Regions from separate parts of the Acidovorax sp. GW458-11-26-14-TSB4 genome, predicted to be linked through region 1. Evidence: predicted binding sites of a transcription regulator. Region 1 holds the regulator's gene; each other region holds the start of a gene.
The links. The regulator sigma-54, encoded in region 1, starts transcription at its own class of promoters, with help from an activator protein. The targets are predictions, from matches to a motif close to TGGCANGNAANCTGCTTT.
Positions count from the first base shown of each region.

Region 2: AC07X5_RS03415 (ammonium transporter) is a predicted target of sigma-54. The motif match lies at 3,159-3,176, and genes of this name have one in related genera.
Region 3: AC07X5_RS08930 (BMP family protein) is a predicted target of sigma-54. The motif match lies at 1,387-1,404, and genes of this name have one in related genera.
Region 4: AC07X5_RS19885 (ammonium transporter) is a predicted target of sigma-54. The motif match lies at 5,906-5,923, and genes of this name have one in related genera.

Region 1 covers NZ_JBWKYR010000007.1:13,326-21,016, reverse strand. The annotation lists gene AC07X5_RS16030 (glutaredoxin domain-containing protein) at 1-21, shown strand, start outside; gene AC07X5_RS16025 (hypothetical protein) at 32-580, shown strand; gene AC07X5_RS16020 (DUF3885 domain-containing protein) at 728-1,216, shown strand; gene AC07X5_RS16015 (hypothetical protein) at 1,213-1,530, shown strand; gene AC07X5_RS16010 (VOC family protein) at 1,527-1,898, shown strand; gene AC07X5_RS16005 (RNA polymerase factor sigma-54) at 1,899-3,500, opposite strand; gene lptB (LPS export ABC transporter ATP-binding protein) at 3,564-4,331, opposite strand; gene lptA (lipopolysaccharide transport periplasmic protein LptA) at 4,343-4,993, opposite strand; gene AC07X5_RS15990 (thiol:disulfide interchange protein DsbA/DsbL) at 5,104-5,760, opposite strand; gene AC07X5_RS15985 (SPOR domain-containing protein) at 5,834-6,508, opposite strand; gene argS (arginine--tRNA ligase) at 6,525-7,691, opposite strand, start outside.
Region 2 covers NZ_JBWKYR010000001.1:721,270-728,960, reverse strand. The annotation lists gene AC07X5_RS03425 (GMC family oxidoreductase) at 1-1,395, shown strand, start outside; gene AC07X5_RS03420 (hypothetical protein) at 1,406-1,729, opposite strand; gene AC07X5_RS03415 (ammonium transporter) at 1,743-3,122, opposite strand; gene AC07X5_RS03410 (sulfite exporter TauE/SafE family protein) at 3,478-4,236, shown strand; gene AC07X5_RS03405 (ABC transporter substrate-binding protein) at 4,510-5,274, shown strand; gene AC07X5_RS03400 (amino acid ABC transporter permease) at 5,295-6,077, shown strand; gene AC07X5_RS03395 (amino acid ABC transporter ATP-binding protein) at 6,074-6,817, shown strand; gene AC07X5_RS03390 (DcaP family trimeric outer membrane transporter) at 6,868-7,691, shown strand, end outside.
Region 3 covers NZ_JBWKYR010000003.1:66,736-74,426, reverse strand. The annotation lists gene AC07X5_RS08940 (threo-3-hydroxy-L-aspartate ammonia-lyase) at 1-434, shown strand, start outside; gene upp (uracil phosphoribosyltransferase) at 612-1,253, shown strand; gene AC07X5_RS08930 (BMP family protein) at 1,457-2,467, shown strand; gene AC07X5_RS08925 (5'-methylthioadenosine/S-adenosylhomocysteine nucleosidase) at 2,562-3,512, shown strand; gene AC07X5_RS08920 (ABC transporter ATP-binding protein) at 3,521-5,062, shown strand; gene AC07X5_RS08915 (ABC transporter permease) at 5,078-6,139, shown strand; gene AC07X5_RS08910 (ABC transporter permease) at 6,306-7,229, shown strand; gene AC07X5_RS08905 (hypothetical protein) at 7,226-7,672, shown strand; gene AC07X5_RS08900 (VOC family protein) at 7,675-7,691, opposite strand, start outside.
Region 4 covers NZ_JBWKYR010000010.1:37,190-44,880, reverse strand. The annotation lists gene AC07X5_RS19905 (methyltransferase) at 1-931, shown strand, start outside; gene AC07X5_RS19900 (hypothetical protein) at 957-1,523, opposite strand; gene AC07X5_RS19895 (tRNA dihydrouridine synthase) at 1,683-2,696, shown strand; gene AC07X5_RS19890 (phospholipase D family protein) at 2,644-4,497, opposite strand; gene AC07X5_RS19885 (ammonium transporter) at 4,633-5,835, opposite strand; gene ribD (bifunctional diaminohydroxyphosphoribosylaminopyrimidine deaminase/5-amino-6-(5-phosphoribosylamino)uracil reductase RibD) at 5,990-7,108, opposite strand; gene AC07X5_RS19875 (type IV pilin protein) at 7,160-7,594, opposite strand; gene AC07X5_RS19870 (pilus assembly protein) at 7,621-7,691, opposite strand, start outside.

The DNA of each region.
Region 1 (7,691 bases):
GTTTTTGCCAAACGCCCGTAAAAGAGCCCCCATGTTCCGCACCGCCCTCGCTTTGATCGCCTTTTCCCTGTGCCTGCCCGCCCTGGCCGAAGAACTGCGCGTTCCCCTGCCCGGCCACGATGACCTGGTGATCGAGCTGCCCGCGCCGTGGCGCGCCCAAGTCCGCCGCCCGCACGCGGAGTTGCCGCCCTCGGTGGCCATCAGCGGCCTGGACGCCAAGGCCTTGCAGATGCTTATCACGCCCATCTGGCCCGTGGGCAGTGCGCCCAGGGCCCCCACGGCGGAGGAGTTGCGGGCGCTGGTGCGGGCAGGTGCCACCCGGGCCCAACCCAAGGCCGTCGAAAGCTATCTGCCCCTCCAGGAATTGGGCGCCCCGGGCAAGACGGGTTATTACTTCTCGGCCACCGACCGCGCGCCCGAACCCGATGGCTACAAGCACCTGACCCAGGGCGTGCTGGGCATGAACGAGCTGCGCGTGACCTTCACGGTGCTGGTCAACGGCGCTCCCCAGGAGCCCACGGCCCAGGCGCTGGAATTGCTGCGCTCGATGCGGCGTGCGCCCAGACCCGATGCGCGGTGAGCACCAGGCACTGCGACAGGCCATCGAGCGGACTTTCGACGGCAAGGCCTTCCTGCGACCCCTTTTCTACCGATACCCTGGCGGCCTGCGGTTCAGGCTGTCCGAGGGCGGCGCGATCCTGGAACAGTTCCTTTCAGCGCTGGCCACATGTCGGGCCATCTGCAGCGAGATTTTCGACATCGAAGGTTCGCTGACGGCCTGTATACGGGTTGCAGCCGAACCCGGCAGGTTTGCCTACAGAGAGGTCATGGCCGAGCTCAGGGCGGCAGGCGTCCGAATCCCTGCCGCCAGGGTGTTGTGGCAGGGTTCGACCGGGAACCCAACGAAGCACCGGACGAGGAGGATTGGATCCACCTGGCGTTCCAAGCACCGCTGTCGCAGCTCACGGGCCTACTGTGGTGCGCCATGGCAGCCGACTTCGGCAATATCCGCCCTCGCCCCAACTGCTGCATCTACCTCTTCCATCTGGAACACCGCGTCATGGTCTGGCCGTATGACGACCGGGGCATGGACGTGGCGGGCCCGAACCAGGACTTCTTGGCGCAGCTGTACCGCAACCACCAGCCGCACCTGCTCGACCACGACCGAGCCACCATGGACGCGACCTTCGGCCTACCACCGGTCGTCGCCCCATGAACGACATCGCCTGCCACGCGTGCAGCGGCACCTCGCTCGATTCCATCGTGGAGTATGGCAGCTACCTGCTGCGCTGCGCGCACTGCGGCGAAGGCGTGGTCGCCACCTCGTTCATTGCATTTCGCGAGCGAACCGAAACCTTTCAGGCCTACCTGGATCCCGGCGCAGGCAACGCACCTTCGCCAGCGCAACAGATTGCCCAGGGCTCGCTGCACGCCATCCACGGCCAAGTGGGTGCCATCGCTGCAACCGGGCAGCGAGTGCTGCTCGTGCCCCATCCGTCGCCCAACGACACCTCCCGACAAACCCCATGATGCACCCGCAGCTCTCCACCCTCATGATCTATGCGCGCGACATGCAGCGCAGCGCGGGCTTCTACCGCACGCACTTCGGTTTCGAGACCACGGGCGAAGTGGTGGAGGGATTGATCGAGCTGCACGCCCCCGATGGCGGGGCCAGCATCCTGGTCCACCAGGCGGCCAAAAGCGTGAAGCTGGGCCAGGCAGGGGTGAAGCTGTGCTTCCATGTCCCGGACGTGGAGGCCTTCAAGGCCCATGCTCTGTCGCAGGGGCTGGAGTTCGGCCCCACGCACCAGGCCAACGGCTATGCCTTCGCCAACGCCAAGGACCCGGACGGCAATACCGTCAGCATCTCCAGCCGGGCGTTCCGCAAGCCGGCCTGATCAGAGCGCCTTGCGCAGGTTGGCCGGGGCGATCTTGAGCGCCTCGCGGTACTTGGCCACGGTGCGGCGCGCGCACTCGATGCCCTGCTCCTTGAGCATCTCGGCGATCTGGCTGTCCGACAGCGGCTTGGCCGGGCTTTCGGCCGCGACGAACTGCTTGATGAGGGCACGCACGGCCGTGCTCGATGCATTGCCGCCGGTCTCGGTGCCCAGGCCCGAGCCGAAGAAGTACTTGAGCTCGTAGGTGCCGATGGGCGTGGACATGTACTTGGCCGTGGTCACGCGGCTGATGGTGGACTCGTGCAGGCCCAGCTCATCGGCGATGTCGCGCAGCACCAGCGGGCGCATGGCCAACTCGCCATGGGTGAAGAAGCTCTTTTGCCGCTCGACGATGGCACGCGAGACGCGCAGGATGGTGTCGAAGCGCTGCTGGATGTTCTTGATGAACCAGCGCGCCTCCTGCAGGCGCTGCTGCATGGCCTGGTGGCCCTCGCCGCCCTTGTGGCCGCGCAGGGCGCCGGCATAGATGTCGTGCACGCGCAGGCGCGGCATCACGTCGGGGTTCAGGGCCACGATGAAGTTGTGCTGGCCGTCGCGGCCATTGGCACGGCCGGCCTTGCGCACGATGACGTCGGGCACGATGATGTTGCGCTCCACGTCCACGAACTTGCGCCCCGGGCGCGGCTCCAGCCGGGCGATCAGGGCCATGGCGGCGCGCGTGCGCTCCTCGCCGTCGCCGCACAGCTGCGTCAGGCGGCGGATGTCGCGGCGCGCCAGCATCTCCAACGGCTGCTGGCACACGCGCAGCGCGGTCTGCACGGTGTCGGGGTCGGCATCGCTGTCCTCGTCGGCGGCCAGGGCCGCGAGCTGCAAGGTCAGGCATTCGCCCAGGTTGCGGGCGCCCACGCCCACGGGCTCCAGGTTCTGCAGCAGGCGCAGGGCCACGGTGAAGCGGTGCACCAGTTCCTCGATCTGCTCCAGGTCGTCCGGGCCCGCCAGCGCGATGGCCAGCTCTTCCAGGGGCTCTTCGAGGTAGCCGTCGTCGTTGAGCGACTCGATCAGGAAGCGCAGCGCCGCACTGTCCACCTCGGACAGGCGCAGCGACAGCGCCTGGCGGTGCAGGAAGGCGGTGAGAGATTCGTGCGAGCGCGCCAGCTCGGTGGCGTCGGCTTCGTCGCCCTCGGCATCGTTGCGCGTGCGGGCCGGCGCATCGCCGCCCCACTCGGCATCGTTGGGCGACACATCCACGGTGCCGTCACCGCTCCAGTCCGGTTCATCGCTGGCGCTGCTGCCCAGCTCCGCATCGCCCGGGGAGGTGTCGGCCACGGATTCGCTCGATGTATTGCTGCCCGGGGCGTTGGAGTAGACCGCCTCGTCGGAGCTGTAGTCGTCGGACTGCGCCGGCGCATCGGCCGTCTCCACCCCGAATTCCTCGCGCGGCGCCTCATCGGCATTGCGTTCGAGGAACGGGTTTTCGTCGAGCATCTGCTCGACCTCCTGGCCCAGTTCCAGCGTGGACAGCTGCAGCAGCCGGATGGATTGCTGCAGCTGCGGCGTGAGCGCCAGGTGCTGCGATACGCGCAGCGACAGGCCGGGCTTCATCGCACAGCCCCCGGGGGCTGCCGCAAACGCAGGTGCATGGCAAACGTACAGTCCATCGGTCTGCTACATGCGGAAGTGTTCACCCAGGTACACCCGGCGCACTTCGGCGTTGTCGACGATTTCGGAGGGGGTGCCCTGGGCCAGCACGTGGCCGTCGCTGATGATGAAGGCGTGGTCGCAGATGCCCAGCGTCTCGCGCACGTTGTGGTCGGTGATGAGCACGCCGATGCCGCGGGCCTTGAGGAAGCCGATGATGCGCTGGATCTCGATCACCGCAATGGGGTCGATGCCGGCAAAGGGCTCGTCGAGCAGGATGAAGCGCGGCTGCGTGGCCAGCGCGCGGGCGATCTCCACCCGGCGGCGCTCGCCACCAGACAGGGCGAGCGCGGGCGAGGCGCGCAGGTGCTCCACGCGCAGCTCGTTCAGCAGGGCCGTGAGGCGCTCCTCGATCAGCGCACGCGACAGCGGCTGGCCATCGTCACCGCGCTGCAGCTCCAGCACGGCGCGCACGTTCTCCTCGACCGTGAGCTTGCGGAAGATCGAGGCTTCCTGCGGCAGGTAGGACAGGCCCAGGCGCGAGCGCCGGTGGATGGGCATGTGGGCCACCGAATGGCCATCGATGCGGATGTCACCTGCATCGCTGCGCACCAGGCCCACGATCATGTAGAACGAGGTGGTCTTGCCCGCGCCGTTGGGGCCCAGGAGCCCCACGACTTCGCCTTTTTGCACGACCAGCGACACGTCCTTGACGACCTTGCGGCTGCCGTAGGACTTTTCGAGGTGGTGCACCTCCAGCCGGCTTTCCGCCGGGGACGCGGCGACGGTGTTCACGGCAGCCTCGCTCACTTGGCGCCGCCGCCGAGGGTGCTGCTGGGGCGCAGGGTGGTGCCGGAGGCCGGCGCGGCCGGAGCCGCGGCACCGGCCGGGGTTTCCTTGGGCGACAGGATGGCGCGCACGCGGCCGCCGGGCGCCTGGGCATCGCCTGCGGCATTGTTGCCGCTGCGCGGCTTGGCATCCACGGTGAACACATCGGTCAGGTTGTTGTAGACGATGACCTGCCCGGTGATCTCGTCGGTCAGCGTGGATTCACGGAAGCGCCGCAGCTCGGCACGGGTGATGAACTTCACGTTGTCGGCACGGCCGTCGTACTCGATGACCTCGCTCTCGCCTTCGATGAACTCGTCGGGCGCGCCCGGCAACGTGTCACGCTTTTGCCGGAAGAAGGCACGCTTGCCCGGCTCCGCGGTGACCACGCCGAACTGGTAGCCATCGGCGTCCTGGCGCACGTCCAGGCGCGCGCCACGCAGCACGATGGTGCCCTTGGTCATGACCACCCGGCCGGTGAACACGCTGGTCTGCTTGAGCTCATCGTGCCGCAACGCGTCGGCCTCGATGTTCATGGGCTTGTTGCGGTCGGCCTTTTCGGCATGGGCCGCAGTCTGGACAACAGCCAGGGCCGAGAGGAGGAGGATCGGGAGGATGCGGTAGTTCATAGGGCACGAATCTTGCAGATAATTGTAGCCACCCGTGGAGACACACCATGAAAAAAGCCCGCGGATGCGGGCTTTTGGCACATGCAGAAACCAGTCCTGCCAGCAAGCGGTCAGGCTTTGCGGACCGTGCCCACCAGGTGCTCCACCACCTGCAGCACCACCGGCATGCTGCCGGCCATGGTGCCATCGGTGTAGAAGCGGCCGGCCACACCCATCGAAGGCACGCCTTCCACCCCGTAGGAATCCTGCAGCTGCGATGCACGGCGCACCTGGTTGGACACGGTGAACGAGGTGTAGATTTCCTTGAACTTGGCCACGTCCACGCCCTGGGTGGCGACCCAGGCCATGATTTCATCGTCCTTGGCGAGCTTGACCTTCTCGACGTGGATGGCGCGGAAGACCTTGGCATGCAGGTCAGCGACCTTGCCCATGCCTTCGAGCGTGAAATACAGTTTCTGCAGGGGCACGAAGCTGGCGTTGAAGGCCACAGGGATGCGGCGGATGCTCAGGTCCTTGGGGGCGGACTTGATCCAGGCCTCGAGCGTGGGCTCGAAGGCATTGCAATGGGGGCAGGCATACCAGAAGAATTCGATCACATCGACCTTGCCCGCCGGCGCGTCGGGCGTGACGGGCTTGTCGAGCTTGCGGTAGTCCTTGCCCTCCTTGAACTGGCGCGGCTGCGCAAGCGCGGGGGCGGCCACAGGCAGGGTCAGGGCAGATGCAGCCACTGCAGTAGCGGCGGACAGGGAAAACTCGCGGCGTTTCATGAAAGTGACTCTCCTAGGGTCGGGTGTGGGGGTGTGAGCCACGCCCCCGGAAAAAGTTCAGGCAGGCCTGCACTCAGCGCTGCACGCGCACCAGGGCCGACTCGACCCCGGTGGTGTCGAGCTTGTCCTTGAGCTGGGCAGCATCGTCACGCTTGGTGAAGGGGCCGACACGCACGCGGAACACCGTGCGGCCATTCTGCTCGCGCTCGCTCACGCGGGCCTCCCAGCCCAGCATGGCCAGCTTGGCACGCTGCGCATCGGCATCGGCCTGGGTGCGGAAGGCACCGGCCTGCACGAAATAATCGAACGGGTCGGCGCTGTTGCCGGGCGCGGCAGCGGCCTTGGCGGCCGCCAGGTCACCCAGTGGGTCGGCACTGCCGGGTTTGGCGGCAGCCGCTGCGGCCGGCTTGGCCGACGATGCGGCAGCACGCGGGTCGGTGGCCGCAGCCACGGCCGGTGCCGATGCGGTGGGCGCGGGCGCCGGGGCCACCCCCGCCGTGGCAGGTGCCGAAGCCGCAGCTGCGGGCGGGCGCGCCGGGTTCTTGCCGTACAGCGGCGAGTTGGGGTCCCAGTTCTTGTTCTTCTGCGCTTCGGCGGCATCCTGCTCGGTGCCGCGTGCGCCGCCCTTGTTCAGAAAGGGCACGGGCACCTTGGTCACGTACACGGCGACCGCCAGCGCGGCCCCCAGGCCGAAGATCACGCCCACGATAAAGCCGATGATGGTTCCGCCCAGTTGCTTGTTCTTCATGGTAGTGGTTGCTTGCTTACATTCGGGCCGGGGCCGATACACCCAGCACAGCCAGGCCATTGTGCAGTACCTGCGCGGTGGCGGCGACGAGGGCCAGGCGCGCACGCTTGACGGCCTCGTCGTCCACCAAGATGCGCTCGGCATCGTAGTAGCTGTGGTAGCTGGCGGCCAGGTCGCGCAGATAGAAAGTGACGTCGTGCGGTGCCTCGCCATCGGCGGCGGCGGTCAGCATCTCGGGGTACTTGGCCAGCTGCAGCATCAGCGCCTGGGCCTGCGGGCCTTCCAGGGCGGACAGGTCCACGCCCTGGAGCGAGGCCACGTCACCGCCGCCCTGCTCGGCCCAGCTGCGCAGCACCGAGCAGATGCGCGCATGCGCATACTGCACGTAGTACACCGGGTTGTCGTTGTTCTGCGCCACGGCCAGGTCCACGTCGAAGGTGTACTCGGTGTCGGGCTTGCGGCTGAGCAGGAAGAAGCGCACCGCATCCTTGCTGGTCCATTCGATCAGGTCGCGCAGGGTCACGTAGCTGCCCGCGCGCTTGCTGATCTTGACTTCTTCGCCGCCCTTGACCACGCGCACCATGGTGTGCAGCACATAGTCGGGATAGCCCTGTGGAATGCCCACTTCGGCCGCCTGCAGCCCGGCGCGCACGCGCGCGATGGTGCCGTGGTGGTCCGTGCCCTGGATGTTGACGACCTTGGTGTAGCCGCGCTCCCACTTGGCGATGTGGTAGGCCACGTCGGGTACGAAGTAGGTGTAGCTACCGTCCTTCTTGCGCATCACACGGTCCTTGTCGTCACCGTAGTCCGTGCTCTTGAGCCAGAGGGCGCCGTCCTGTTCGTAGGTCTTGCCGTTGGCCACCAGCTTGCCCACGGCAGCCTCGACGCGGCCGCTGGTGTACAGGCTCGATTCCAGGTAGTACTCGTCGAACTTCAGGTTGAAGGCCTGCAGGTCCTTGTCCTGCTCGTTGCGCAGGTAGGCCACGGCGAACTGGCGGATCGACTCCACGTCGTCCACGTCGCCGCTGGCCGTGTACTCGCGGTCGTCGGCCTTGACGGTCTTCTTCGCCAGGAAGTCGTTGGCGATGTCCTGGATGTAGTCGCCGTTGTAGAAGGCCTTGCTGGCCGGGTTGTCGGGGTCGGTAGGCCAGCACTCGTCACCGGGCTTGAAGCCCTTGGCGCG
Region 2 (7,691 bases), on a different contig from region 1:
ATGATCTACATGCGCGGCCAGGCGCGCGACTACGACCAGTGGGCCGAGCTCACCGGCGATGCCAGCTGGCGCTGGGACAATGCCCTGCCGTACTTCCGCCGCCACGAGGACCATTGGCGCCTGGACCAGCCCGGCGATGTGAACGAAAACTTCAAGCGCCTGCACGGCAACAAGTCCACCGGCAGTACCGGCGAGTGGCGCGTGGAGAAGCAGCGCCTGCGCTGGGACGTGCTGGATGCGTTTTCCAAGGCCGCGCAGCAGGCCGGCATCCCGGCCACCGACGACTTCAACGGCGGCAGCAACGAGGGCGTGGGCTATTTCGAGGTCAACCAGAAGAGCGGCTGGCGCTGGAACACGGCCAAGGCCTTCCTGCGCCCCACCTGCTATGGCCGACCCAACTTCGAGATGTGGACCAATGCGCATGCCACCCAGCTCATCATCGAGACCCGGCCGGACGGTACGCGCCGCTGCACGGGCGTGAAGGTCTGGGATGGGCACGAGATGGTCACGGCCCATGCCACCGGCGAGGTGATCCTGAGCGCGGGCGCCATCAACTCGCCCCAGTTGCTGCAGCTGTCGGGCATCGGTCCGGCTGCGCTACTGCAACGCCATGGCATCGATGTGGTGCAGGACCTGCCGGGCGTGGGCGCCAACCTGCAGGACCACCTGCAGATCCGCGCGGTGTTCAAGGTCAACGGCGTGCCCACGCTCAACGCCATGGCCAGCTCGCTCTGGGGCAAGGCCAAGATCGGGCTGGAGTACGCGATGAAGCGCAGCGGCCCCATGAGCATGGCGCCATCCCAGCTCGGCGCCTTCACGCGCAGCGACCCTGGCCAGCCCTGGCCCAACATCGAGTACCACGTGCAGCCCCTGTCGCTGGACGCCTTCGGCGAACCCCTGCACAGCTTTCCGGCCTTCACGGCCAGCGTCTGCAACCTCAACCCCACGAGCCGCGGCACGGTGCACATCAAGAGCGCGGACTTCAAGGCCGCACCGGCCATCGCGCCCAACTATCTGAGTACGCCGGAGGACCGCCAAGTGGCCGCCGACAGCCTGCGCGTCACACGCCGCATCGTCGCCCAACCAGCACTGGCCGCCTACCAGCCCGAGGAGTGGAAGCCCGGCGCGCAGTTTGAGAGCGACGAAGACCTGGCGCGCCTGGCGGGCGACATCGCCACCACCATCTTCCACCCCGTGGGCACGACGCGCATGGGCCGGGCCGATGACCCCATGGCGGTGCTCGATTCGCAACTGCGCGTGCGCGGCATCGCCGGCCTGCGCGTGGTGGACGCAGGCGCCATGCCCACCATCACCAGCGGCAACACCAACTCACCTACGCTCATGCTGGCCGAAAAAGCCGCCGAATGGATCCTGGCGGCTCAGGCGAAAGCATGACCTCCAGGCATCAGCGGATGCCGCCCACGTAGCGTGGCGCTTCGGGCACCGGTTCGGGCACGAAGCGCTGGCGCACCGCCTGGCTCGCGGTCTCCAGCAGGGGGCGGCGCTGCGGCACGGGGGCCGGCGCGTGCACAGCATGGTCGAGGCGGTCGGCCCATTCGGCCAGCTCGGGCACCCCATCCTCCACGGCATGCTGGCGCGCAAAGCGCACGATCTCCAGCGCATACTCGGCGTTGACCGCCATCCACTCCGTGTCGGTCACGCGGCCGGTCTTGCGGCGCAGCAGCACATGCAAATGCGCTGCAATGGCGAGTTTGTCGCTGTCCTGCATGGTGGCTTGCTCCTCATTGGCCAAGTCGTTCCCGGTGCTGTGCAATATCCAGGCCCACCTGCTCGCTCTGCTCGTCCACGCGCAGGCCAAGCACAAGATTCGTGATCCACAGCAGCAGCGCCGTGCCCACCAGGCTGAACGCCAGCACCGCGCCCACGCCGATGGCCTGCGTCCACAGGCTGCCGGCCACGCCGCCCACGCTGCGGCTGGCCAGCACGCCCGTGAGCAGCGAGCCCACAATGCCGCCGATGCCGTGCACGCCGAAGACGTCCAGCGAATCGTCGGCCTTGAGCAGGCGCTTGAGCCCCGTCGCCCCCCAATAGCAGGCCAGCCCGGCCACCAGCCCAATGACCAACGCCGACCGCAGGGTGACGAAGCCGGCCGCAGGCGTGATCGCCACCAGCCCGGCCACCAGGCCCGAACACAGGCCCAGCAAGGAGGGGCGCCCCCGCATGACCGCCTCGCCCAGCATCCACGACAGTGCGCCCGCAGCGGCGGCCACGTGGGTGACGACCATGGCCAGCCCCGCCCGGCCGTCGGCTGCCACGGCCGAGCCGGCATTGAATCCGAACCAGCCCACCCACAGCATGCCCGCGCCCACCATGGTCAGTGCCAGGCTGTAGGGCTCGAAAGGCTCGCGGCCATAGCCGCTGCGCCGCCCCAGGAACCAGGCGCACACCAGGCCCGCCGCACCGGCGTTCACATGCACCACCGAGCCCCCCGCGAAGTCAAGCGCACCCATCTGCGCCAGCCAGCCGCCCGGCTCCCAGACCCAGTGTGCAATCGGCGCATAGATGAACACCGTCCACAGGCTGATGAACAGCAGCATCGCGGAAAAGCGCATGCGCTCGACCACAGCCCCCACCAGCAGCGCCGCAGTGATGATGGCGAAGGTGAGCTGGAACACGGCGTAGACCGATTCGGGGATGGCCGGCGCCACATGGCTGACGGAGAGCTTGCCGGCGGCCAGCTGAAAGTCGAACCCGGCAAAGGCCATGCGCTCGGTGCCCCCCAGCCAGGCACTGCCGGGTGTGAAGGCCCACGAGTAGCCGATGGCGAACCACCACAGGCTTACCAGCGCTGCGATGGCGACCACGCTGGCCATGGTGTTGAGCACGTTCTTTCTGCGCACCATGCCGGCGTAGAACAGGGCGATGCCTGGCAGCGTCATGAGCAGCACCAGCGCCGTGGAGGTCATCATCCAGGCCGTGTCGGCGGCATTGATGCTGTCCTTGGCCACCAGGCCAGGGCGGGTGAGCACGGCGGCGGGCGATGCGGCAGAAGCCGCGGTGGCGGCGGGCTCGGGCGGTGGCGCTTGGCCCCAGGCTGCCGTGCAACACAGACCCATGCACAAGGCGATGGCCGCGACGAATCCCTGGATGGCTGCCCGCATCTGGATGCTCCCTTTTCGCATTTTGTTACAGCACACATTGCACAAGCCATGCCAGAAAAAGGGCCCCATTTGGGGCATCCGGGCGTGCTCAGCGCCCTGTCCATCCCCCAAAAGGGGGCGGGAAACCCCCAATGCACCATGCGGGTGCTCTCGTTACAGTACCGTCACTCGAAAGCGCGCCCTGGTGTGCTGGACGAGGGGCCGAGGAGACATCCCTACAAGCAACAACCAAACAAAGCACCCAGCGAGGTGCACATCCTTTCCAGGCGCTGGCGATCCCAGCGCCTTTTTTCTTGCCCGGCATCTCTGCCGCGCGCTAGCAAAAGCGTAGCTGACCAGGTGCGACAATCAAGGGATGGAATGGATTTTCATCACCTTCGCTTCGCTGCTCGCCGGTTTCGTGGATTCCATCGTGGGCGGCGGGGGCCTGGTGATGGTGCCGGCACTGTTCGCAGCCTTCCCTGCGGCCCCGCCCGCCACGCTGCTGGGCACCAACAAGGCGGCGGGGGTTTGGGGCACGGCCATGGCCACCTGGCAGTACAGCCGCCGCGTGCAGATGCGCTGGAATGCGCTGCTGCCGGCCGCGGGGGCCGGCTTTGCGGGCTCGTTCGCAGGCGCCTGGGCGGTCACGGTCATCTCGCCCGACTTCCTGCGCCGCCTGCTGCCGCTGGTACTGCTGGCGGTGCTGGCCTACACGCTGGCGAAGAAGGACATGGGCCGCCACCACGCCCCGCGCTTCGCCGGGCACGCCGAGACGGCGGCGGCCTGCCTTGTCGGCCTGGTGCTGGGCTTCTACGACGGGTTCTTCGGGCCCGGCACAGGCAGTTTCTTCGTCTTCCTGTTCGTGCGGCTGCTCGGCTACGACTTCCTCAACGCCTCGGCCTCGGCCAAGCTGCTCAACACGGCGACCAATGTGGCCGCCATCGCCCTGTTTGCGGCCAAGGGCCATGTCTGGTGGCACTTTGCGGTGACCCTGGCCGTGGCCAATGTGGTGGGCAGCCTGATCGGCACGCACATGGCCCTCAGGCACGGCACCGGCTTCGTGCGCGGCATCTTCATCGTGGTCGTGGGGGCCCTGATCATCAAGACCGGTTACGACGCCCTCCTGCGCTGAAATCCGCGGAAAAAATAAGGCGCGCCCGCGCGACTACCAGCACCGCAAAAAGTTCGGGAGCCCCCTCTAAAACCTGTTGCGAATTGGCACACAACCGGCCCTGGACGCCATTTCGCAGTGGCGCCCCAAAAACCCCCGTCCCTATAATCGTGACCATTTCGTGACGTCTGTCCTCGCAATCCGCGATGGCTGCGTGCGCGTTCCACCAGTTTCCGGCTTGCCTACCCGCAGCCGGATTTTTTGTACCTGAAATACCCCGCACAGGACCTTCCCATGCAATTGTTCAAGGCCGTAGCCACCGCACTCGCTCTTTGCGCCGCCTTCTCCGCCCAGGCCCGGACCCTGGACGAAGTGAAGAAGGACGGCAAGATCCTCATCGCGACCGAAGGACAGTTCGCCCCCTTCAACTTCTTCAACGGCACCACGCTGACCGGCTTCGAAGTCGAGACCGCCGAGCTCGTGGCCAAGAAGATGGGCCTCACGATCCAGTGGAAGACCCTGGGCTTCGACGCCCTGCTGACCGGCCTGCGCCAGGACCGCTGGGACCTGGTGATCGCTTCGCACGGCATCACCGAAGAACGTGCCAAGGCCGTGACCTTCACCGAGCCCCACTACTGCTCGGGCGGCATGATCATCGCGATGGACCCCGCCATCAAGAACGCCAAGGACCTGGCGGGCAAGGTGGTGGCGGTGCAGACCGGCACCAGCTACCTGGAGAACGTGCAGAAGGTCTCCTCCATCAAGGAGATGAAGAACTTCCCCACCGATGTGGACGCGCGCAGCGCCCTGACCTCGCGCCGCGTGGATGCCTGGGTGACCGACCGCTTCGTGGCCAAGGCCGTGTCCGAGAAGAACCCCGGTGCCGGCTTCAAGCTTGGCGACATGCTGTTCATCGAGCGCATCGCCGCCGCCGTGGCCAAGGGCAACAGCTCGCTGGCCGCCGGCTGGAACAAGGCCCTGGCCGAAGTCATGGCCGATGGCAGCTACGCCGCCCTGTCCAAGAAGTACTTCAACGAAGACGTGCGCTGCACGAACTGAGCGTCTGACCGGGTCTTTCCATGCTCACTGCCCTTTGGCCCGAGCGCTGGTCCCGCCAGCAGCGCAGCAACGCCACGCTCGTCTCGGCCGTCGTCCTGATGGTCCTGGCGCTGGCGCTGCTGGGCCAGTTGCTCTCTTTCCTGCCCGATCCCATCGGGCCCAACGCCCAGGCCTTCTCTGACGGCGCACGCACCACGCTGTGGCTCACGCTGGTGAGCGGCAGCCTGGGCCTGGTGCTGGGCACCGGCGCAGCATTGGCCCGCACCTCGCGCTTCGCGGCCGTGCGCTGGGTCGCCAGCTTCTACATCTGGGTCATCCGCGGCACGCCGCTGCTGGTGCAGATCCTGTTCGTGTACTTTGCGCTGCCGGTGCTGGTGCCGGGCCTGAACCTGCCCGACTTCGCGGCCGCCGTGCTGGCCCTGGGCCTGAACGTGGGCGCCTACAACGCCGAGGCCATCCGCGCCGGCCTGCTGGCCGTGCCGCGCGGCCAGACCGAGGCCGCCCGCGCGCTCGGCCTGGGACGCCTGCATGTGTTCATGGACGTGGTGTTCCCACAGGCCTTCAAGATCTCGCTGCCCCCACTGGTGAGCAATTTCGTGGCGCTGCTCAAGGACTCGTCGCTGGCCTATGCCATCGGTGTGGTCGAGCTGACCAATGTGGGCAACCGCATCCAGTCGGCCACCTTCCAGCCCATTGCCACGCTGTCCACCGTGGCCATCACCTACCTGCTGCTGACCACGCTGGTCACCCAGATCTCGAACGCGGTCGAATACCGCTTCGACGTGGAAGGGCGCAACCAATGAGCCGGCCCACGCCTTTCATCGTGGCGGACCGGGTCTGCAAGTCCTTTGGCAGCCACCAGGTGCTGCGCGATGTCTCCACCGTGTTCAACACCGGCGAGGTGACCGTGATCATCGGCGCCTCGGGCTCGGGCAAGAGCACGCTGCTGCGTGCCATCAACCGCCTGGAACCGCACGACTCGGGCCGCATCACCATCGGGGGGGTGGAGGTCAGCGACGACATCGCCACGCTGCAGCGCCAGCGCAGCGAGGTCGGCATGGTGTTCCAGCAGTTCAACCTGTTCGGCCACATGAGCGTACTGGACAACGTGACGCTGGCACCGCGCCGCATCCGCCGTACGCCGCGCGCGCAGGCGAACGAGCAGGCCATGGCCCTGCTGCGCCGTGTGGGCATGCAGGACCACGCGCACAAGTACCCCTGGCAGCTGTCGGGCGGCCAGCAGCAGCGCGTGGCCATCGCGCGCGCCCTGGCCATGCAGCCCAAGGTGATGCTGTTCGACGAACCGACCTCGGCCCTGGACCCGGAAATGGTGCAGGAGGTCCTGGACGTGATGCGCGAGCTGGCCCGCGGCGGCATGACCATGATCGTGGTGACCCACGAGATGGGCTTCGCGCGCGAGGTGTCCGACCGCGTGATGTTCTTCGACCAGGGGCGCATTGCCCATGACGCCCCGCCCGCCGAGTTCTTCAGCAACCCTGCCAACGACCGCATCCGTGCCTTCATCGGTCGCATGACTGCCTGAGATCCAGGCCCGCCCTGCGAAAACAACCACAAGCCCCTACCGGAGTGACCATGAAACTGAACCACACGTTCCTCGCCCTGATGGCCGCCGGCCTGTGCAGCCTGCCCCCCGCAGCCTTTGCGCAGACCGCCAAGGACTTCGAAGAGATGCGCAACGAGCTCAAGGCCCTGCGCGCCGAGCTCAATGCGCTCAAGGCCCAGCAGGCCCAGGCGCCTGCCGCCCCCGCGGCATCCGCATCGGCCTGGAACGACCGCATCGAAGCGGTCGAGCTCAAGCAGAAGGACGCCGTGGTGCTGGGCGACATCCCTGGCAGCTTCCGCCTGCCCGGCAGCGAGACCTCGATCCGCGTCTACGGCTTTGCCGAGGCCAACATGGTCAAGGACTTCAAGGGCACGGCCCCTGGCGACACCTTCACCAACCTGATGGAACAGCCCCTGGGCGACACGCGCGGCGGCAAGAGCAGCCTGACGGCACAGACCTCGCGCTTCGGCTTCGAGACCTCCACGCCCACGGACATGGGCACCTTCAACACCAAGGTCGAGGCCGACTTCTACGCCTACTGCGGCAGCGAGTGCAACCGCAACCGCCTGCGCCTGCGCCACGCCTACGGCGAGTACGCCGGCTGGCTGATCGGCCAGACCTGGTCGACCTTCATGGACACGGACAACCTGCCCGAGACGGTGGACTTCAACGGCCCGCCCGGCGCCACCTTCCGCCGCCCCGCGCAGATCCGCTACACCTACAACAACCCCAACCTGGCCAAGTTCCAGTTCGCCCTGGAAGAGCCCACCGATGGCGCCAAGGGCCTGAACTTCGTGGCCCGCGTGGACAAGGCCTTCGACTGGGGCAACGTGAACGCGCGCCTGCTCTCGCA
Region 3 (7,691 bases), on a different contig from region 1:
TGTGCGTGGGCGGCGGCGGCCTGCTGGCCGGCAGCCTGCTGGCGGCCGAGGCCCTGGCGCCGGGCTGCCGCGTGGTGGGCGTGGAGCCCGAGGCCGGCAACGACGGCCAGCAGTCGTTTCGCACGGGGCAGCTGGTGCAGATCCCCACGCCGCACACCATTGCCGATGGCGCGCAGGCCCGCTCGCTCGGGCAGATCACCTTTCCCATCATCCAGCGCCTGGCCGAGGACATCGTGACCGCCACCGACGAGCAGCTCGTCGAGGCCCTGCGCTTCTTTGCCGAGCGCATGAAGCTGGTGGTGGAGCCCACAGGCGCACTGGCCTTTGCCGGCGCACGGCATGGCGGCGTGGACGTGCGTGGCGCGAAGGTGGGTATCCTCATCAGCGGGGGGAATGTGGACTTGGCGCGCTATGCGCGCTTTCTGGGGGATTGACTCCCCCCGAAGCGACTGCGTCGCCTCCCCCTCAGGGGGCGGCCCCGGCGGCCCGGCAAAGCCGGTTCCGCGGGGCCACTGGTGTTGGGTCACGCCAGTTTCCACGCCTAAGAGCCAAAGGGACGTCAAAATACGGCCACCGCTATTCATTCACCTCTGCATAACAAAGGCCGCGCCATGAGCACCGCTACCAACAACGTCACCGTCATCAAGCACCCCCTCGTCCAGCACAAGCTCACGCTGATGCGCAGGAAGGACGCCAGCACCAACAGCTTTCGCCGCCTGCTGGGCGAGCTGAGCACGCTCATGGCCTACGAGGTCACGCGCGACATGCCGCTGCAGGACATCGAGATCGAGACCCCGCTGGAGACCATGACCAGCCAGGTGATCGACGGCAAGAAGCTGGTGCTGGTCTCCATCCTGCGCGCGGGCAACGGTTTTCTCGACGGCATGCTCAACGTGGTGCCCGGCGCGCGCGTGGGACACATCGGCCTGTACCGCGACCCGGCCACGCTGCAGCCGGTGGAGTACTACTTCAAGATGCCGTCCGAGATGGACGAGCGCGACATCATCGTGGTCGACCCCATGCTGGCCACCGGCAACTCGGCCGCCGCCTGCGTGGACCGGCTCAAGAAGCTCAACCCGCGTTCCATCAAATTCGTCTGCCTGCTGGCCGCGCCCGAGGGTGTGGCCACGCTGCAGAAGGCGCACCCGGACGTGCCGATCTTCACCGCCGCCATCGACCGCGAGCTCAACGACCATGGCTACATCCTGCCGGGCCTGGGTGATGCCGGCGACCGGATCTTTGGCACCAAGTAAGAGCGGGCCAGATCGAACAGCCGCCGCAGAGACGCAGTCCTTGGGCGGCTTTTTTTACGCCCCAAGCCGGTGCGAATTTTTACCAACTGGTGGCTTTCTTCTGGCAGACTGCATGCCAGCGCCTGCCATCCATTGGCGCACTAATTGCTTGAGACAACGCCAGATCCGATCGCCCATCCTCCATCCGAAGAAGGACCCACTCCATGACCTCACGCCGCATCTTCACCGGCCACCTGTTCTCCACCTCGCTGGCACTGTCGGCCATGATCGGGCTGGCGCCCGGCGCCGCGATGGCCCAGGCCAAGACCAAGGTGGCAGCGATCTACACGGTGCCCTACGAGCAGCAGTGGGTCAGCCGCATCCACAAGGCGCTCAAGGCGGCCGAGGCGCGCGGCGAGATCGAGTACAAGTCCAGCGAGAACGTGACCAACGCCGACTACGAGCGCGTGATGCGCGAGTACGCCACCGGCGGCAACCAGCTCATCGTGGGCGAAGCCTTCGCCGTGGAAGCCGCCGCCCGCAAGGTGGCCAAGGACTTCCCCAAGACCTCGTTCCTGCTCGGCTCCTCGGGCAAGCCGCAGGCGCCCAACTTCAGCGTGTTCGACAACTACATCCAGGAGCCGGCCTACCTGTCGGGCATGGTGGCGGGCGGCATGACCAAGACCAACAAGATCGGCATGGTCGGCGGCTTCCCCATCCCCGAGGTGAACCGCCTGATGCACGCCTTCATGGCCGGCGCCAAGGAAGTGAACCCCAAGGTGGAGTTCACCGTGAGCTTCATCAACAGCTGGTTTGACCCGCCAAAGGCCAAGGAAGCCACCTTCGCCATGATCGACAAGGGCGCCGACGTGCTCTACGCCGAGCGCTTCGGCGTGAGCGATGCCGCCAAGGAAAAGGGCAAGCTGGCCATCGGCAACGTGATCAACACCCAGGACAAATACCCCGACACGGTGGTCGCGTCCGCCCTGTGGCACATGGAGCCCAGCATCGACCGCGCGCTCAAGCTGGTCAAGGACGGCAAGTTCACGGCCGAGGACTATGGCCCGTATTCGATGATGAAGCACAAGGGCTCGGAACTCGCGCCCCTGGGCACCTTCGAGAAGAAGGTACCGGCCGACATCGTGGCCAAGGTCAAGGCCAGGGAGGCCGAGATCCTGGCCGGCAAGTTCACCGTGAAGGTGGACGACAGCCAGCCCAAGTCCACGGCCAAATAAGCTGCAGGCGGCGCTTGCGTGCGCCATTCGGGGCCACCTACTTGACTGCGGTGGCCCTTTTCATTGGTACTGTCCATCGCTTACCCTGTTGCCCATGATCTTCACCGCATTGCTCTCCCGTCGCATCGCCCAACTGCTCGGCACGCTGGCCCTGGCCGGTGCCTTGGTGGGCTGCGCGTCCAGCCCCGCAGTCCAGGGAACTCGCCTTGACAGCACGCCGCGCATCGCCGTGATCTCGGCCTTTGCGCCCGAGCTCACCGTGTTGCTGCCCCAGGTGCAGCAGCCCGCCAGGCACAGCATCAACGGCGTGGAGTTCACCACCGGCACGCTGCAGGGCAAGCCCGTGGTGGTGTTCCTCTCGGGCATCAGCATGACCAACGCGGCCATGAACACGCAGCTGGTGCTGGACCGTTTCAACGTCAGCCACATCGTCTTCTCCGGCATTGCCGGCGGCGTGAACCCCGGCCTGCACATCGGCGACGTGACCGTGCCGGCGCGCTGGGGCCAGTACATGGAATGGCTGATGGCGCGCGAAGACCAGCCCGGCAAGTACACGGCGCCCGGCTGGATGCAGGCCGAACTCACCCTGCCCGCCTACGGCATGATGCACCCGCGCCCGGTGGAGGTGCGCTCGGCCGCCAACCCCGCGATCACCAAGAAGTTCTGGTTCGAGGCCGACCCGCGCATGCTGGCCGTGGCCAACGGCCTGGCCACGGTACCCCTGGAACACTGCCACGCCAGCCACTGCCTGAAGGAGCGACCGCGCATGGTGCTGGGCGGCAACGGTGTCTCGGGCCAGGCCTTCGTGGACAACAAGGCCTTCCGCGAGTATGCGTTCAAGACCTTCGAGGCCAATGTGCTCGACATGGAGACCGCCGCCACCGCCATGGTGGCGCACAGCAACGGCGTGCCCTACATCGCCTTCCGCTCGCTCAGCGACCTGGCCGGTGGCGGCGACGGCGCCAACGAGATGGACACCTTCATGCACCTGGCGGCCGCCAACTCGGCCAAGGTGCTGCAGGCATTTCTCGCAGCCTGGCGGTAGCCCGATCCATGGAGCCTGCAGAAACCGTCTTGCGCCTCACCGGCATCACCAAGCGCTTCGGCAAGCTGGTGGCCAACGACGGCATCGGCCTCACGCTGGCGCGCGGCGAGGTGCTGGCCCTGCTGGGCGAGAACGGCGCGGGCAAGTCCACGCTGATGTCCATCCTGTTCGGCCATTATGTGGCCGACGAGGGCCACATCGAGGTCTTCGGCCAGCCCCTGCCCCCGGGCCAGCCGCGCGCGGCACTGGTTGCCGGCATCGGCATGGTGCACCAGCACTTCACGCTGGCCGACAACCTCACCGTGTTGGACAACGTGCTGCTGGGCAGCGAGCCGTTGTGGCAGCCCTTTTCGCGCCGCAGCGCCGCACGCGAAAAGCTGCTGGCCGTGTCCGCCCGCTTCGGCCTGCCGGTGCAGCCCGATGCGCGGGTGGGCAGCCTCTCGGTGGGCGAACGCCAGCGGGTCGAGATCCTCAAGGCGCTGTACCGCGGCGCGCGCATTCTGATCCTGGACGAGCCCACCGCCGTGCTCACCCCGCAGGAGAGCGAGGCACTGTTCCACACCCTGTCGCAGATGGTGGCCGAGGGCCTGTCCATCATCTTCATCAGCCACAAGCTCGCCGAGGTGCTGCGCGTCTCGCACCGCGTGGCCGTGCTGCGCCAGGGCAAGCTCGTGGCGGAGGCGCCGGCCCAGGGTACCACCCAGGGCCAGTTGGCCCAGTGGATGGTGGGCCATGCCATCGAGGCCAGCGAGCGCCGCCCCGCGAAGAACCTGGGCGCACCTGTGTGCACACTGGCCAACGTCTCCACCGCGCCCACAGGCCGCGACCGGCTGCGGGACGTGTCGCTCACGCTGAACGCGGGTGAGATCGTCGCCATTGCCGGCGTCTCGGGCAATGGCCAGGTGGCGCTGGCCGACGTGCTGTGCGGCGTGCGCGCCGCCACCGCCGGCCAGGTCACGCTGCTCGGCGCGCCGCTGCAGGCCCGGCCGGCCTGGGTGGTGAACCAGGGCGTGGCCCGCATCCCCGAGGACCGCCACGCCGTGGGCGTGGTGGGCGACCTGCCGGTGTGGGAGAACGCCGTGTCCGAGCGCCTGCGCAGCCACTGGTTCGCCCACCCCTGGTTCCGAGGCTTCTGGGTCAAGCGCGCCGCCGCGCGCCAGCATGCCCAGCGCGTGGCCACCACTTTCGACGTGCGCGGCGGCGGGCCCGACACGCCGGCGCGTTCACTCTCGGGCGGCAACATGCAAAAGCTGATCCTCGGGCGCGCCCTGCTGCCACCAGGCGATGCCCCGCCCCCTCGGCTCATCGTGGCGCACCAGCCCACCTGGGGCCTGGATATCGGCGCCGTCACCTTCGTGCAGCAGCAGTTGATCGCCGCGCGCGACGGCGGCGCGGCCGTGCTGCTGATCTCGGACGACCTCGACGAGGTGTTGGCCCTGGGCGACCGCGTGGCCGTGATGCACGAGGGGCATCTGAGCGATGCCCGGCCCGCCGAAGCCTGGACGCGCGAGGCCATCGGGCTGGCGATGGCTGGCGCCTCTGCAGCCTGAAAAACCCGGACATCCATGAGACTCGAAAAACGCAACCACATCTCCCCGGCTGCCTACGTGGCGGCACCGGTGGGCGCCGTGGTCTTCACCCTGCTCATCAGCGGCCTGCTGGTGCTGTGGGCCGGCGCGCCCGTGGGCCGCACCTATGGCCTGCTGCTGCAAGGCGCCTTCGGCTCGGTCTTTGCACTGACCGAGACGCTCACCCGCGCCACGCCGCTGATCCTGACCGGGCTGGCCGCGGCCGTGGCCTTCCGTGCGCGGCTGTTCAACATCGGAGCCGAGGGGCAGCTGTACGCCGGCGCGCTGGCCGCCGTGGCCGTGGGCGGCATGCACGGGGGCACGGGGCTGGAATGGTCGCCGTACGTGCTGTTCCCGCTCATGATGCTGGCGGCGGCCCTGGCCGGCGCCCTGCTGCTGCTGGGCCCGGCGCTGATGAAATCCCGCCTTGGGGTGGACGAAGTGGTGACCACGCTGCTGCTCAACTTCATCACCCTGCTGCTGGTCTCTGCCCTGCTGGACGGGCCCATGAAGGACCCGCTGTCCATGGGCTGGCCGCAGAGCGTGGCACTGCAGGGCGACCTGGAACTCTCCAAGCTGGTGCCGCAGACGCGCCTGCACACCGGCCTGCTGTGGGCCATTGCACTGGCCATTGCGCTGTGGGCCGTCCTGCGGCGCACGGTACCGGGCTTCGACATCCGGGCAGCGGGCGCCAATGCGCGCGCAGCCGCCTTTGCCGGCGTGCCCATCACGCGCACCGTCGTGCTGGTGGCCCTGCTCTCGGGCGGGCTGGCAGGCTTGGCCGGTGCCATCGAGGTGGCGGGCCGCACCGGCTATGTCACGCTGGACATGTCGCCGGGCTATGGCTACAGCGGCATCGTCATCGCCATGCTGGCCGGGCTGCACCCTTTGGGCGTGATCGCGGCGGGCACCTTCGTGGCCGGCGTGCTGGTGGGGGCCGACAGCATGAGCCGCGCCGTGGGCGTGCCCACCTACATCGCCGACGTGATCGTGGCCACCTCGCTCATTGCCGTGCTGGTGGCCACGCTGCTCACGCAATACCGGGTCCGCATGAAATGAAGCACCCCCTGAGTCGCTTCGCGCCTTCCCCCTCTCTCGCTTTGCTGCGCAATGCGGGAGGGGGACGCTCCCAGCGCGGCGGGGCGGCCCTTGCGCGGGAGCACTGGCCTCAGCTGCGCCAATGCAGTGGCCCGCGGGAAGCGCCCATACGGATTGAACAACTGAAATGAGTGAACTGCTCGACATCCTGGCCAACCCGGCCTTCTGGATCGCCACGCTGCGCGTGGCCACGCCCCTGATCCTGGGCACGCTCGGCGTGCTGCTGTGCGAGCGCGCCGGCGTGCTCAACCTGGGCATCGAGGGCATCATGGTCGCAGGCGCCTTTACCGGCTGGCTCACGGTGTATGCCGGCTGCGGCCTGTGGACCGGGGTGCTGGTGGCGGCGCTCACGGGCGCCGTGTTCGGCCTGCTGCATGCCTGGCTCACGGTGGGGCTGGCGCTGTCGCAGCATGTCTCGGGCCTGGGCATCACGCTGCTGGCCACGGCGCTGAGCTACTACGGCTACCGCGTGGGCTTTCCCAAGGTGAACACGCCACCCACCATCGAGCCGTTCGCGCCCATGGAATGGCTGGGCGTGCCCATTCTTTCGGCGCAGACCCCGCTTACCCTGCTGGCGCTGGTGCTGGTGCCGATCCTGGCCTGGGTGCTGATGCGCACACCGCTCGGCCTGGCCGTGCGCATGGTGGGCGAGAACCCACAGGCCGCCGAAGGCCAGGGCCTGTCGGTCGCGGCCACGCGCACCGGCGCCATCGTGGCGGGCTCGGCACTCATGGGGGTGGCGGGGTCCTTCCTCACGCTGTCGGCCTTCAACGCCTTTTTCTTCAACATGGTCAACGGGCGCGGCTGGATCTGCGTGGCGTTGGTGGTGTTCGCCTCGTGGCGGCCTGGCAAGGCACTGCTGGGTGCCCTGCTGTTCGCCTTCTTCGATGCGCTGCAGCTGCGCCTGCAGCAGGCCGGCGATGCCTGGCTGCCCTACCAGGTCTACCTGATGCTGCCCTACCTGCTGTCCATCCTGGCCCTGGTCCTGGTGGCGCGCAAGGCGGCGTATCCGCAGGCGCTGATGAAGCCCTACCGCAAGGGTGAGCGGTGAAAACAGCGATCGCGCTGGCTGCGCTGACGCTGGTGTGCGCTCCTTTGGCCAACGCCCTGGGCATGGATGTGCCTTACGAACGCTTTGCCACCGCCGACGCGGTGGACTGGGTGCAGGTCTGCGGCCAATGGCCGGTACGCAAGAACGAAGGGGTCTACCGCATCGTGCATGGTTCGCAGTACGCGCAGTCGTTCCTGTACCTGCAGTGGATGCAGCGCGGCGACGATGGCAGCTTGCAGGCGGTGCATACCCAGAGCATCCGCGAACTCAACAATGACCACGCGGAGATCAGCCTGACCCGCATCGCCTGCCGCGCCACGCGCACCGGCATCCGCATCACGGCGCAGGCCAGCTCGGGCCATGACGGTGCGCTGCGCAGCATCACCATCGAGGCCGGCCACCGCCCCGGGGTGTACCGCTATGCGGCAAGCCCCCGGCGCTGAACTCAGCCTGCCGGCGGCG
Region 4 (7,691 bases), on a different contig from region 1:
CAAGGCGGCTGCCAAGGCCGCCGAGAAGGCGGCCACTGCCACCCCGGCCCAGGCGTTTCACCTGCACCGCCAGGCGCAGGCCCAGCGCGCGCGGGTTCTGTCATCGATCCTGATCCCCCTTTCGCCCGACTACGGCATCGACCTGCGCCGTGCGCCCGACTGGCGCCAGGCCTGTACCGAGGCCTGGGGCCCCGCCGACGGCGAAGCCTCGGTGGCCACGCTGCGTGAGCTGCTGGGCCTGGTGGGCGCCTTCGAATGGCGCAAGAAGGGCGTGGAAGTGCCCGCGCTGGGCGCAGGCCCGCACAACCGCATCCATCCGCACTACGGTGTGTTCTCTCCGGTGCGCGGCGAGTATGTGGACCTGGTGGCCCAGACCTCGCTGCCCTCCACCGCACTGGCGTTCGACATCGGCGTGGGCACCGGGGTGCTGTCGGCCGTGCTGGTGCGCCGCGGCGTGCAGCGCGTGGTGGCCACCGACCAGGATCCGCGCGCCATGGCCTGCGCGCGCGACAACCTCAAACGCCTGGGGGTGGCGGACCGGGTGGAGTTGCTGCAGGAGGACTTGTTTCCGCCGGGCCGGGCGCCCTTGGTGGTGTGCAACCCGCCCTGGGTGCCGGCACGCCCGAGTTCACCCATCGAGCATGCCGTGTACGACGAGGGCAGCCGCATGCTGCGCGGCTTTCTGGCGGGCCTGGCGGCCCATCTGGAGCCGGGCGGCGAAGGCTGGCTGATCCTGTCGGACCTGGCCGAGCACCTGGAACTGCGCCCGCGCGAGCAACTGCTGGGCTGGATCGCCGAGGGCGGCTTGCGCATCCTCGGCCGCCACGATGTGCAACCCCGGCATGCCAAGGCCGCGGATGCCGCAGATGCTTTGCACGCCGCCCGTTCCGCCGAAGTGACTTCCCTCTGGCGGTTGGCAGCCATCGGCTGAACCTGCGGACCCGCAAGAGCCCGGCTCAGGCCTCTGAGGTGGTGCTTTCGGGTTCCCGGGGCAGCAACTGGTCCATGCGGTCGCGGATGGTCTGCGCGCGTTCGGCCCCAGCCATCTGTGCCACTTCCTCCAGCAGGGCTTCGCCCACGTCGAGCATGCTGGCACGGTCGCGCGCACCACGCAGGGCCTCGTGGAATTGCCTGGCCAGGGCCGGGTCCCGGCGTGCGAACATGCGCTCGCAGATGTCGAACAGGTACATGCGCGTGCCGGCGAGCGAACGCAGGGCATCGCTGGGGTCCTGGGGCTTGTGGGCTGCGGCCACGGGTTCCTGGGGCACTGCCTTGGGAGCCTCGGCGATGTCGGCCGGCGCCACGGCGGCGCTGGGCGCATCCGGCAGCGTGGCCGGTCCGGCCAGGTAGCCCTGGCGCATGAGGTTGTCCACGATCTGCGCGCCGATGCCGTTGTACATGGCCTGCAGGTCCGACAGCGATTTGCCGTCGGCCAGCAGCAGCAGGGACCGTTCGCGCAGGCTCAGGGTGCGGACCCCGGGCGAGAGTTCCAGGCGGGCTTTGTCGGTTTTTTGGAGCAGCATGATGGAGGCGCGGGCGGGTACGGGACGGTGTACCTGCCATTGCAGCATCCCGGCATGACGCTGTGATGACCCGGGTGCCGCAAAATGGAGGTTTGTCGACGGGGGGGGGCTGCTCCAGGCCGCCCCGCGGCATTTCCTGTTCTTGGTGTTTTTGGTGCGATGACCCTGCTGCTGGCCCCGATGGAGGGGCTTCTCGATTTTGTGCTGCGTGACGTGCTCACCCGGGTGGGCGGCGTGGACCGCTGCGTGTCCGAATTCATCCGCATCACCGGCACGCTGCTGCCGGACAAGGTGTTCCTGCGCTACCTGCCCGAATTGCGCAACGGCAGCCGCACGCTGGCCGGGGTGCCGGTGCGCGCGCAGTTGCTCGGCTCCGACCCGGTGAGCATGGCCGAGAATGCGGCACGCCTGGCGGCGCTGGGCCCCGAGGGGATCGACCTGAACTTCGGCTGCCCGGCCAAGGTGGTGAATCGCCACGGCGGCGGGGCGGCGCTGCTGCAGGAACCCGAACGCATCGCCACGGTGGTGGCGGCGGTGCGGCGTGCCGTGCCGGCGCACCTGCCCGTGTCGGCCAAGATGCGCCTGGGCTTTAACGACGCCGGGCTGATGCGCGAATGCGCGCAGGCCATGGAGGCGGGCGGGGCCTGCGAGCTGGTGGTGCATGCCCGCACCAAGGCCGATGGCTACCGGCCGCCGGCCTATTGGGAGCAAATACCGGCCATCCGTGCTGCTGTGGCCCTGCCCGTGGTGGCCAATGGCGAGATCTGGACCGTGGCCGACGCGCTGCGTTGCCGCGCGGTGTCGGGTTGCGATGCCTTGATGCTGGGGCGCGGCATGGTGGCCGACCCGGGGCTGGCGCGGGCCATCCGTGCCAGCGATGCCGGCACGCCGGGGGCCGACACTGTGGGGTGGGGCGACTTGCTGCCGCACATCGCCGCGTTCTGGCAACTGGTCTGCGACGACCTGGAGCCACGCCAGCGCGCCGGCCGCCTCAAGCAGTGGCTGAACCTGATGCGCCGGCGCTTCCCCGAGGGCGAGGCGGCCTACCAGCATGTCCGCACGATGACCGACCAGCGGGCCATCAGTGCCTGGGTGGCGGCGCTGCAGGAGGGCGGGTCTGCTACAGCAGGTGGTCCGGTGCCAGCGGACCGAGCAACTGCAGCATCAGCCTGAGCGGGGCGGAGGCGTCCGGCTCGGTGGTGCTGTCCTGCAGGCCGCTGCCCTGGGGTGCATGCCACAGCAGTCGGTTGCCGGGCTGCTGCAGCTCCACGCGCCAGGCCAGTTCGCCCAGGGCCGGCTCGAGCCGGGTGGTGATGCGGCGTGCCAGTTCGGTGCTGCGGATCAGCAGTGCGATCTCGGTGTTCTGCTTTTGTGAGCGCATGTCCAGATTCATGGAGCCGATGGCGACCAGGCGGCCGTCCATCACCAGCACCTTGGAGTGCAGCATGGCGCGGGAGCCGCCCACCGAACCGGTGGGCGAGGTGTTGCCGCCCCCGGAGGAGCCGCCCGGCATTCCCAGCGCCGTGCCCAGGCCTGTGAGCTCGCTGCGCATCTCGTAGAGTTCCACCCCCATGGCCAGCAGCTCGGGCCGGTGCCGGGCATAGCCGGCATGGGCGATGGGCGCGTCGTTGGAGGCGAGCGAGTTGGTGAGCACCCGCACCCGCACACCGCGTTCGCGGGCTTGGGCAAAGGCCCGTTTCATGTCCGGGCCGGGCACAAAGTAGGGCGAAATGATGAGCAGCTCTCGCCGGGCCTGGCCCATCAGGTGCAGCAGGCCATCAACCACCGTATCGCCTTCGCCGGCATCCGCCATGTCCGTGGAAGGCAGTGGCGCTGCTGCCGTGCCACTGGCGGCTGCGGGGGCACCGCCGCCTGCCGGAGGGGCGATGCGCGCGGCCTGCCGGGCATTGCTCGACGCACTGGCGGTTGCCGGGGCTGGCGAAGAGGTGCTGGCCTGGCCTTCGGCCGGGATCTTGGCGGGCTGGTCGACCAGCACCACCGCCGGTGCCCAGACAAAAGCCGCGCTGCCCAGGTCCATGGGCTGGTAGTCCCAGATGCGGCTGCGGCCGGCTTGCGCAGCCCTGGGATGGTCCTGGTTCGGGGCCGGTTCGTCGACCGGGGGTTGGGGCGTGCCCAGGGCCACCTGGCGCTCACGCTCGGCGGCATCGGCCGCTTCGTACTGGCTGCGCATGGTGTCCAGTTCCTCGCGCGTGACCAGCGACTGCACGGGGTAGGCGCGCTGGTTGTTCCAGTAGTGGTCGAAGCTGCGCGAGAGGTCCTGCACGATGGGGCCGGCGGCCAGTACGTCGAGGTCGACGAAGTTGCCGGCATCGGCCGTGCCGAAGTAGGCGTCGCCCAGGTTGCGCCCGCCGGTGACGCCCATGGCGTTGTCGGCAATGAAGAGCTTGTTGTGCATGCGCTGCTGGGCCCGCGAGAAATCGTTGGCCGCCCCGAGCATGCGGCCCAGCGTGGAGCTGCGCGCCCCGGTGAGCGGGTTGAACATGCGCATCTCGATGTTGGGCACGAAGGCCAGGCGCATCACCTGCGCATCCCGCCCGGCGCTGTGGAAGTCATCGAGCAGGACCCGCACCCGCACCCCGCGCTGTGCGGCATCCACCACACCGCGCAGTAGGCGCTCGGTGCTGGCATCGGCATGGATGGCGTAGTACTGCAGATCCAGGGTCTTCTGCGCCGCCTCGACCAGCGCCAGGCGGCTGCTGTAGGCCTCCTGGGGCCCTCCCAGCAACAGGAAACCCGAGGGGTGGCGGGCGCCTGCCGCCTTGCGGTTGGCCTCCACCAACTGCCCCAGCGGGGTGCTGGCGGGCGCCGAGAGGGCCGTGGACTCGGGGCGCGCCACATCCTGCGGCAAGCTGGTGCAGCCCGTGATCACCGCCATGGCAAGGGTGACCGCAAGACCCATCCAGCCGAACCGGGCGGTGGCTGCGAGGCTCTTCAAGGTGAGGGCGGTGGGCATAGGTGGGCGGCAGGCTTCTGGAGACTACCCAGGTATAGCCTGCCGCTTCACCGCAGGGTGTCGGACGGGGCGCCGATACGTAACGCTGTGTGAATGGCGCCACGCCGAACAGGCGCGGGTCGGCCCCTTCCGTGCCTACCAGCTCACTTCACGGTCCGGCGTGGCGCTGATCTTGTGGATGGAGAGGTCCGCGCCGTCGAATTCCTCTTCCTGCGACAGCCTGAGGCCCACCGTGGCCTTGAGGGCGCCGTACACCACCAGCCCGCCCAGCAGGGCCCAGGCCACGCCCAGGGTGGTGCCGATGAGCTGTGCGCCGAAGGCCACGCCGCCGAGACCGCCCAGGGCCTTGCTGCCGAAAATGCCTGCCGCCAGGCCGCCCCAGGTGCCGCACAGGCCGTGCAGGGGCCAGACGCCGAGCACGTCGTCGATCTTCCATTTGTTCTGGGTCAGGGTGAACAGCAGCACGAAAATGCTGCCCGCGATGGCGCCCGTGACCAGGGCGCCCAGAGGGTGCATGAGGTCAGAGCCCGCGCAGACTGCCACCAGGCCCGCCAGGGGGCCGTTGTGCACGAAGCCCGGGTCGTTCTTGCCCAGCACCAGCGCGGCCAGTGTGCCGCCCACCATGGCCATCAGCGAGTTGACCGCCACCAAGCCCGAAAGCTTGTCCACGGTCTGTGCGCTCATCACGTTGAAGCCGAACCAGCCCACCACCAGCACCCAGGCACCGAGGGCCAGGAAGGGGATGTTCGATGGCGGGTGGGCCGAGATGGCGCCATCCTTGCGGTAGCGGTTGGCGCGCGAGCCGAGCAGAACCACGGCCGGCAGGGCGATCCAGCCGCCCACGGCATGCACCACGATCGAACCGGCGAAGTCATGGAACTCCTCGCCCGTGAGCGACTTGATCCAGGCCTGCACGCCGAAATGCTGGTTCCAGGCGATGCCCTCGAAGAAGGGATAAACAAAGCCGACGATGATGGCCGTGGCGATCAGCTGCGGCCAGAACTTGGCGCGCTCGGCGATGCCCCCGGAAATGATGGCCGGAATGGCCGCCGCGAAGGTCAGGAGGAAGAAGAACTTGACCAGCGAATAGCCGCTTTGCTGGACCAGGGTGTCGGCCCCCACGAAGAAATGGGTGCCGTAGGCCACGCTGTAGCCCACCGCGAAATACACCACGGTGGACACGGAGAAGTCCACCAGGATCTTGACCAGTGCGTTCACCTGGTTCTTCTTGCGGACCGTGCCCAGCTCCAGAAAGGCGAACCCGGCATGCATGGCCAGCACCATGATTGCCCCGAGCAGAATGAACAAGGCGTCCGTGCCCTGTTTGAGTGCTTCCATACCATCTCCACGCGATTGTTTGATCTGTTTTGGTGCGCTTCACTGCGTCATGCAATGAATGCACCAATATAAAGCAAAAAATGCGCCAGCATGTGGCATGGCTCACCGTGGTGGTGCTGTACTGTTTTGGTGCGTGTGCAGGTTGGTAGCCAGGTCAGAAGCGGTCGCGCCCCTGAACCCGGGCAACGATGCGCAGATCGGGCCCGATCCGGTCCGCGGAGACGTAGTCGAGCGCGGTCCCATCCGCCAGCGCCTGCAAGGGGGTTGTCTGGGCCATGCCCAGGCCGGGGCCCAGCAGCCGGGGCGCCAGATAGAGCAGCAGCTCATCCACCAACCCCTCGCGCAGGAAGGATCCATTGAGCTTGTGGCCGGCCTCCACGTGCAGCTCGTTGACGGCTCGCTTGCGGCCCAGGTCCTGGAGCATGGCGCCCAGGTCCACTTTGCCCTGGGCATTGGGAAGGCGGATCACCGTGGCGCCCTGGCCCTCCAGGGCTGCTTGTTTGGCGGCATCGTCGCTGGCGGTGTAGATGAGGCAGGTGCGGCCCGGGATGGAGAACAAACGGGCCTGCAGCGGGGTCTGCAACTGGCTGTCGACGATCACCAGGTGCGGCTGGCGCGGCGTGGCGACATCGCGCACATCCAGCCGCGGGTCGTCGTCGAGCACGGTGCCGATGCCCGTGAGCACGGCGCAGGCACGCGCGCGCCAGGCATGGCCATCGGCCCGGGCCTCGGGCGAGGTGATCCACTGGCTCTGCCCGTTGGTCAGGGCGGTGGTGCCGTCAAGCGAGGCGGCCGTTTTCATGCGCACCCAGGGCGTGCCGCGCACCATGCGGCTGAAGAAACCGATGTTGAGTTCACGCGATTCCGCAGCGCCCAGCCCCACGACCACCTCCACGCCCGCCGCGCGCAGGCGCGCAAAGCCCTGGCCGGAGACCAGGGGGTTGGGGTCGGCAATCGATGCCACCACCTTGCCGATGCCGGCGCCGATCAGCGCATCGCAGCAGGGCCCTGTGCGCCCCTGGTGCGAGCACGGCTCCAGCGTGACGTAGGCGGTGGCCTTGCGCACATCATTGCCCCGGGCCGCCGCATCGCGCAGCGCCATGACCTCGGCATGCGGGCCTCCGGCCTGCTGGGTGAAGCCCTGGCCGAGGATGCTGCCATCAGGGGCGGTGATCACGCAGCCCACGCGGGGGTTGGGGTTGGAAAGAAAAAGCGCCTGAGTGGCTAGCTCAAGCGCTTTGGTGGTGTGCTGTTGTTCCGAAGAGGTCGCCATGGTGGCGTGCATGCTAGCGCATGCGGGGGCTGCTGTCGGAGGTTTGCGGGGTCACTTGTTCCAGCATTCGGCCGGGGTGAGGGTGGTGGTGCCCGTGGCCATTCCCTGAACGCCTGCCTGGGTAAGAGTCAGGTTGCCGCATTTATCGTTTGCCTGGGCGGTTCCTGCATCACGTGTGGCAGTGAGAGTGAAGGTGGTTGCGGTGGAGTTTGACACCGAAATGGTGTAGCGCTTGTCGGGGTTGTTGAGCCAAGTCAGGCTGGTAGGGAGGGGGGCGGCCGAAGTCACGACAGGGTAGGACCCCGTCGCAGTGGCCGCGCGCTCCATGTACTGGGCTGCCTGGAGCAGGCCGGCACGGGCGTCCGCGCGGTGTCCACGGCGCACATACTCGGCATAACTGGGTACGGCGATCGCTGTCAGGATACCGATGACCGCCACTACGATCATCAGTTCAATCAGCGTAAAGCCCTGGTTTTTCTGACGCATGGGGTGCCTGCTCCTGTAAGCGGTGTTCATTGCAGTTGGCGCCAGCTGGGGCGCATGGATTGCTCTGGCATGGTGTTGAACTCATCCTTCTGGCCCT